Regions from separate parts of the Variovorax sp. PvP013 genome, predicted to be linked through region 1. Evidence: predicted binding sites of a transcription regulator. Region 1 holds the regulator's gene; the other holds the start of a gene.
The links. The regulator NrdR, encoded in region 1, represses ribonucleotide reductase genes. The targets are predictions, from matches to a motif close to CACNANATNTNGTG.

Region 1 (3,397 bases):
CGCCCTGGCGGCAGGACGCGCCGGCCGACGCCGTGCAGCCGCTGGCGCGGCTGCCGTTCACGCCCGCCGGGCCGAGGGCGTCGTCGTAGCCCTGGACGTCGCTCGGCGACGACGGCGCTCCCGCGAGGGGGAGGACGGTATGCCGCGTCTGCACGGCGTGGTCGTCCGCCAGATAACCGCTCTGGGCGGCGATCCGCTGCACGAGATCGACGGCGAAGCGCGTGTTGTCCTGCAGCTGGCCGACGGCGTCCACACCCTGGAAGCCGCGCCGCGTGGCCAGCAGGGCGGTCACGGCGGCGAGCACGACGACCAGCGCCAGGACCAGCGTCACCATCAGCTCGATCAGCGTGAGGCCGTGGTCGCGCCGCTTCACGGTGTCACCCCCGCCATCACCGGCACCGACACCGATGGGCGGCTGTCGGTGTCGTCGACGCGGTCGAATGCCGCGCCGCCGGTGCGGGAGCGGTCGGTGCTCGCGCGGCGCCATCCGAGCTTGATCTGCAGGACGTCGCCCGTGCCGCTGCAGCGCCAGACCGGCAGGCCGTCGCCGTCGTAGGGTTGCTCGTCGAAGCAGACCGTGACGCGCGCATCGGGCAGGCCGCCCTCCGGGGCGAACACGCGCTGCAGCCATTCGCCGATGTCCCACGCCGCGACCTGCTCCGGCGTGGCGCAGGTTGCGGTCACGCAGTCGGCCGTGGTGCCGGCCGGTGCCGCGCGCGTGCGCGACTGCAGGTAGGGGTTCGATCCGGGACTGCGGCGCAGGGCGACGACGGGGTTGCCGCGCATCCGCTCGGCCAAGTCCGTGGCGAGCCGCACGGCGCTCGCCTGCAGCCGTGCCTCGCGGTTGTTGCGCAGCGCGGTGGCCTGCAGGCCCGCCATGCCCAGCAGACCGAACGACAGGATGACGATCGAGACGAGGACCTCGATCAGCGTCGAGCCGGCCGCCTCCCGCGGCCGACGATGGCTTCTTTGTCGCACACGTTTCCCCAGCTTCTTGGTGCCGCCTCCCTGGATGGCGACTTGTGCGGGGGATTCTGGCCGCCCTCGGGGGCCGTTTCGCGCCGCCCGGCGAGGGCTGGGCGCCATTCGGCGGCCGGGCTCAGATGTCCTTGAGCAGCTGGCGGAACTCGTCGACGTCCTCGAAGCTGCGATAGACCGAGGCGAATCGCACGTAGGCGACCTTGTCCATGCCTTCGAGCTCGCGCATGACGAGGCCGCCGACATCGGTCGTGGCGATCTCGCGCAAGCCGCTCGAAAGCAGTTGCTGCTCGATGCGCAGCAATGCCCCGTCGATCTGTTCGATGCCCACCGGGCGCTTGCGCAGCGCCAGCATCATCGAGGCGCGCACCTTCTTCGAGTCGAAGTCGGCGCGGCTGCCGTCCTTCTTGACGACGACGGGAAAGCCCACGTCGGGGCGTTCATAGGTGGTGAAGCGCTTGTCGCAGGCGCCGCACTGGCGGCGGCGTCGCACGAAGTCGCCGTCCTCCGAGACGCGGGTCTCGACGACCTGCGTCTCGGCATGACGGCAGAACGGGCACTTCATGCGGTCGTGCCGGGCACGGCGGTCAGCGGTAGACCGGGAACCGGCTCGTGAGCGCGTGCACCTTGGCGCGGACCGCCTCGATGTTGGCGGCGTCGCGCGGGTTCTCCAGCACGTCGGCGATCAGGTTGGCCGTCAGGCGCGCTTCCTCGTCCTTGAAGCCGCGCGTGGTCATGGCCGGCGTGCCGATGCGCACGCCGCTGGTGACCATCGGCTTCTCGGGATCGTTGGGGATCGCGTTCTTGTTGATGGTCATGTGGGCGCTGCCCAGCACGGCCTCGGCTTCCTTGCCGGTGATGCCCTTGGCGCGCAGGTCGACCAGCATGACGTGGCTCTCGGTGCGGCCGCTGACGATGCGCAGGCCGCGCTCGGTCAGCGTGTCGGCCACGATCTGCGCGTTCTTCACGACCTGCTGCTGGTAGGCCTTGAACTCCGGCGCCATGGCTTCCTTGAAGGCCACCGCCTTGGCCGCGATCACGTGCATCAGCGGGCCGCCCTGCAGGCCGGGGAAGATGGCGCTGTTGATCGCCTTCTCGTGCTGCGACTTCATCAGGATGATGCCGCCGCGCGGGCCGCGCAGGCTCTTGTGCGTGGTCGAGGTGACGACGTCGGCGTGCGGTACCGGGTTGGGGTACACGCCCGCGGCCACCAGGCCGGCGTAGTGGGCGATGTCGACCATGAAGATCGCGCCGACGTCCTTGGCGACCTTGGCGAAGCGCTCGAAGTCGATGTGCAGCGAGTAGGCCGAGGCGCCCGCGATGATCAGCTTGGGACGGTGCTCGTGCGCCTTGCGCTCCATCGCGTCGTAGTCGATGGCTTCGTTGGCGTCCAGGCCGTAGCTCACGACGTTGAACCACTTGCCGCTCATGTTGAGGGGCATGCCGTGCGTGAGGTGGCCGCCCTCGGCCAGGCTCATGCCCATGATGGTGTCGCCGGGCTTGAGGAAGGCCAGGAACACGGCCTCGTTGGCCGAGGCGCCGCAGTGCGGCTGCACGTTGGCCGCGTCGGCGCCGAAGATCCGCTTGACGCGGTCGATGGCCAGCTGCTCGGCCACGTCGACGTGCTCGCAGCCGCCGTAGTAGCGCTTGCCGGGGTAGCCCTCGGCGTACTTGTTGGTGAGCTGGGAGCCCTGGGCGGCCATCACGGCGGGCGAGGCGTAGTTCTCGCTCGCGATCAGTTCGATGTGGTGTTCCTGGCGAGCGTTCTCGGCCTGGATGGCGGCGAAGAGTTCGGGGTCGGTCTGTTCGACCAGGATGTCGCGGTGGTACATGGCAGTCCTTTGAAGACGGTGGTCCTTGTTCTTCAAGCAAACAAGGGCTGCCCAGGCGAACGGCTGAACACCCGTCCGTTCATGGAGGGGCGGCACGCTTCCCAGTGGTGTTCCACGTCAGCGCCATCCGCCGGAAAAGGGGCGGCGCCTATCGCCAGTCGCGCACCCGACGAGTGTAGCCGAGGGCCCCATGACCGTCCGGCGGCACGGGCTCTCAGAAATCGGACAGCAGCGCGACCTTCTGCGGAACCGGCGCGGGTGCCGAAGCCGGCAACGGTGCCGCGTCGGCCTTGGCCGTCGGTGGCGTCGCGGCCGGGATTGCCTGGGCGCGCAGCAGCGGTGGGTTGGTCGTCGGCACGGAGGCGCCGCCGGCGACCTGGCGCAGCCGCTCGTGTTCGGCCAGCACCTTCGCGGCATAGCCACCGTCGCCCTCGAGGTTGGCGGCGCCGACGTAGTAGCGCAGACCGGCTTCCAGCGAGCCCGCACGGGCGATGCATTCCTGCAGCACCTTGACGCCCACGCGCATGTTGGTCACGGGGTCGAAGGCGGTGAGCGAACCGCCGGCGCGCTCGTACTTGTCGACGTGC
Region 2 (3,397 bases), on a different contig from region 1:
CACACGGCGGTCTCGGTGTCGCTGGTGTTGAGGGTGATCTCGGTGCACAGGTTCGACGAGTGCACGACGCCCGCGTGCTGCTGCGGCGAGCGCACGTTGCAGGCGTCCTTGAACGTGATCCAGGGATGCCCGGTCTCGAACAGCATCGTGAGCATCTTGCGCCACAGGTCGCTCGCCGGCACGGTGCGCGAGGGCGAGATCTCGCCACGCGCGGCCTTGGCCTCGTAGGCGACGTAGGCGGTCTCGAAGGCGCTGCCGAACAGGTCGTGCAGGTCGGGCACGTCGTTGGGCGAGAACAGCGTCCACTGGCCCTTCTCCATCACGCGGCGCATGAAGAGGTCGGGAATCCAGTTGGCGGTGTTCATGTCGTGCGTGCGGCGGCGGTCGTCGCCGGTGTTCTTGCGCAGCTCCAGGAACTCCTCGATGTCGAGGTGCCAGGTCTCCAGGTAGGTGCAGACCGCGCCCTTGCGCTTGCCGCCCTGGTTGACGGCCACGGCCGTGTCGTTGACGACCTTCAGGAACGGCACCACGCCCTGCGATTCGCCGTTGGTGCCCTTGATGTGGCTGCCCAGCGCGCGCACGCGGGTCCAGTCGTTGCCCAGGCCGCCGGCGAACTTCGACAGCAGCGCGTTCTCCTTGATCGATTCGTAGATGCCGTCGAGGTCGTCGGGGACGGTGGTCAGGTAGCACGACGACAGCTGCGAGCGCAGCGTGCCGGCGTTGAACAGCGTGGGCGTGCTCGACATGAAGTCGAACGACGACAGCACCTCGTAGAACTCGATGGCGCGCGCCTCGCGGTCCACTTCGCCGAGCGACAGGCCCATCGCCACGCGCATGAAGAAGGCCTGCGGCAGTTCGATGCGCGTCTTGCGCACGTGCAGGAAGTAGCGGTCGTAGAGCGTCTGCAGGCCGAGGTAGTCGAACTGCAGGTCGCGCTCGGCCTTGAGCGCGGCGGCCAGGCGCGGCAGGTCGAACTGCAGCAGCTTCTCGTCGAGCAGTTCGTTGTCCACGCCCTTCCTGATGAACTGCGGGAAGTAGTCGACGTAGGCCTGCGTGCGCTCAGCGGGCATCACCTCGCGGCCGACGATCTCCTTGAAGATCGTGTGCAGCAGCAGGCGTGCGGTGGCGAAGGTGTAGTCGGGGTCCTTCTCGATCAGCGTGCGGGCCGCCAGGATCGAGGCCTTGTAGACCTCGTCGAGCGGCACGCCGTCGTAGAGGTTGCGCATCGTCTCGGCGACGATGGGCGCGGCCGTGATGCTCTCGCCGAGGTTCTCGCAGGCCGACTCGATCAGGCCCTTGAGCTCGTTCATGTCGAGCGCGACGCGCTGGCCGCCGTCCATCACGTGCAGGGCCGGCGCGGCCGGGGTCTCCTGCGCGACCTGGCGGGCGCGCTCCTGCGTTCGGCGCTCGCGGTAGAGCACGTAGGCACGGGCGATCTCGTGGTGGCCGCCGCGCATCAGGCCCAGCTCGACCTGGTCCTGCACGTCCTCGATGTGGAAGGTGCCGCCGCCCGGGCGCGAGCGCACCAGGCCGCGCACGACCGCCTGCGTCAGCGTGTCGACGGTCTCGCGCACGCTGGCCGAGGCCGCGCCCTGCGTGCCGTGCACGGCCAGGAAGGCCTTCATCATCGCCACGGCGATCTTGCTGGGCTCGAAGGGCACCACGGCGCCGTTGCGGCGGATGATCTGGTAGTGCGACAGGGTCTCGGCGGAGGGGGCGCCGGCCGTGTCGCGCGCGGGTGCGACCACGGTCTTGGGCGCGCCGGCGCGGGACGTGGAGGGGGTGTTCAGGGCAGATTGCATGAGGTCCTCTGAAAGAAATTCTGAAGGGGCGGCAGCCTGACGCGGGGCGAGGCTGCAACGGCGCCGGCAAGGCGCCGGCCAGGACTGCCGGACGGGATGCGTCGGGCAAGAAGACACTATATCTGGTGTGTCGAGAGCAACTAACCACTACCTGTAGTGTTTTGGCATCGATTTCGCCCAGGCACTGCCTGATCGATGCCCCGACCGGTGACGACCGTGTGACGCCATGCCCCATCGTTTCTGCATCGTCGCCCCGGAAGCCGCGCCGGCCGTGGCTTCCGGGCAGTTTTCACGTCGCAGGGCGCATGGCGACTGGGTGCATCGGGGTGTCAAGGTCCGGCTTGTCGTTCGGGCGGACGGTGACAAAAATTTCATGTTTCCGGACGATCGGTGCCGGGTGCGAAACCTTTTTCAGACGTGGCCACAGTCGTTGTAATAGGAAAGAGCTCGTTCTTCCAGTCCAGCCGCGCGCGCAGGCCCGGCCAGTCGAATCCCGGCCCGGGATCGATCTTGCGGCCGGGCGCGACGTGCTCGTGGCCCGCGATGCCGGTCACCGGATAGCGTCGCGCCAGGTCGGCGCAGAGGCCGGCGAGCATTGCGTACTGCGCGGCCTCGAAGGTGTCGCCCTCCAGCCCTTCGAGCTCGATGCCGACCGAGAAGTCGTTGCAGTTCGCGCGTCCTCGCCAGCTCGAGGCGCCGGCGTGCCAGGCCCGGTCGTCGCAGCTCGCGAACTGCCAGAGTTCGCCCGTGCGCCGCACGTAGAAATGCGCCGAGACCTCCAGGCCGCGGATCCGCTGGAAGTAGGGGTGGGCGTCCCAGTCGAGCCGGTTGGTGAACAGGCGCTGCACCTCGTCGCCGCCGTAGCGGCCCGGCGGCAGGCTGATCGAGTGCACGACGATCAGGTCGACGAGCGTGCCGGCCGGGCGCGGGCCGACGTTGGGCGAGGGCAGGTGCCGGGCCGGGCGGTACCAGCCGGCGTCCCAGGGGTCGCGTTCGCGGGTCACTCGCCGGCACCCGGTCCGGGCGTGGCGTCGCCGGGCGCGACGATGCCCAGGCGGGCGATGCGGTAGCGGATCTGGCGCAGGCTCAGCCCGAGGCGCGCGGCGGCGGCGGTGCGGTTGAAGCCGCTCTCGCGCAGGGCGTGCACCAGGATCTCGCGTTCCTGCCGGTCGAGGTAGGTCTGCAGGTCGGCCGGCACCTCCGGCGGTGCCGCCGGCGCGCCGGCCACCGGGACGGCCTGCGGCGCCGACGACGGGGCCGCGGACGCCGGTACCGGCACGGCCCCGCCGGGCCCGACATCGATGTGCAGCTCGTCGCCGTCGTTGAGCGCGACGGCGCGGTGCAGCAGGTTCTCCAGCTCGCGCACGTTGCCGTGCAGCGAATGCGCGGCCAGTCGCTCGATCACGCCGGGCGAGAGCACCGGCACCGGCATGTGCGCGTCGTGGGCGATGCGCGCGAGCAGCGCGGCGCACAGGGCCGGCAGGTCCTCGCGCCGGTCGCGCAGCGCCGGCATGGCGATCTCGATCACGTTGAGGCGGTAGAACAGGTCCTGGCGGAAGCGCCCGGCCTGCACGTCGGCCTGCAGGTCCTTGTGC

Region 2: a site for NrdR is predicted at 1,917-1,930, ahead of ABID77_RS09365 (ribonucleoside-diphosphate reductase subunit alpha). Genes of this name have one in related genera too.

The regions. Positions count from the first base shown of each region.
Region 1 covers NZ_JBNDLF010000001.1:832,017-835,413, reverse strand. The annotation lists gene ABID77_RS04015 (PilW family protein) at 1-373, opposite strand, end outside; gene pilV (type IV pilus modification protein PilV) at 370-978, opposite strand; gene nrdR (transcriptional regulator NrdR) at 1,100-1,543, opposite strand; gene glyA (serine hydroxymethyltransferase) at 1,566-2,810, opposite strand; ZMP/ZTP riboswitch at 2,853-2,982, opposite strand; gene ABID77_RS03995 (transglycosylase SLT domain-containing protein) at 3,025-3,397, opposite strand, start outside.
Region 2 covers NZ_JBNDLF010000002.1:326,332-329,728, reverse strand. The annotation lists gene ABID77_RS09365 (ribonucleoside-diphosphate reductase subunit alpha) at 1-1,802, opposite strand, end outside; gene ampD (1,6-anhydro-N-acetylmuramyl-L-alanine amidase AmpD) at 2,174-2,806, opposite strand; gene ABID77_RS09355 (sigma-54-dependent transcriptional regulator) at 2,803-3,397, opposite strand, start outside.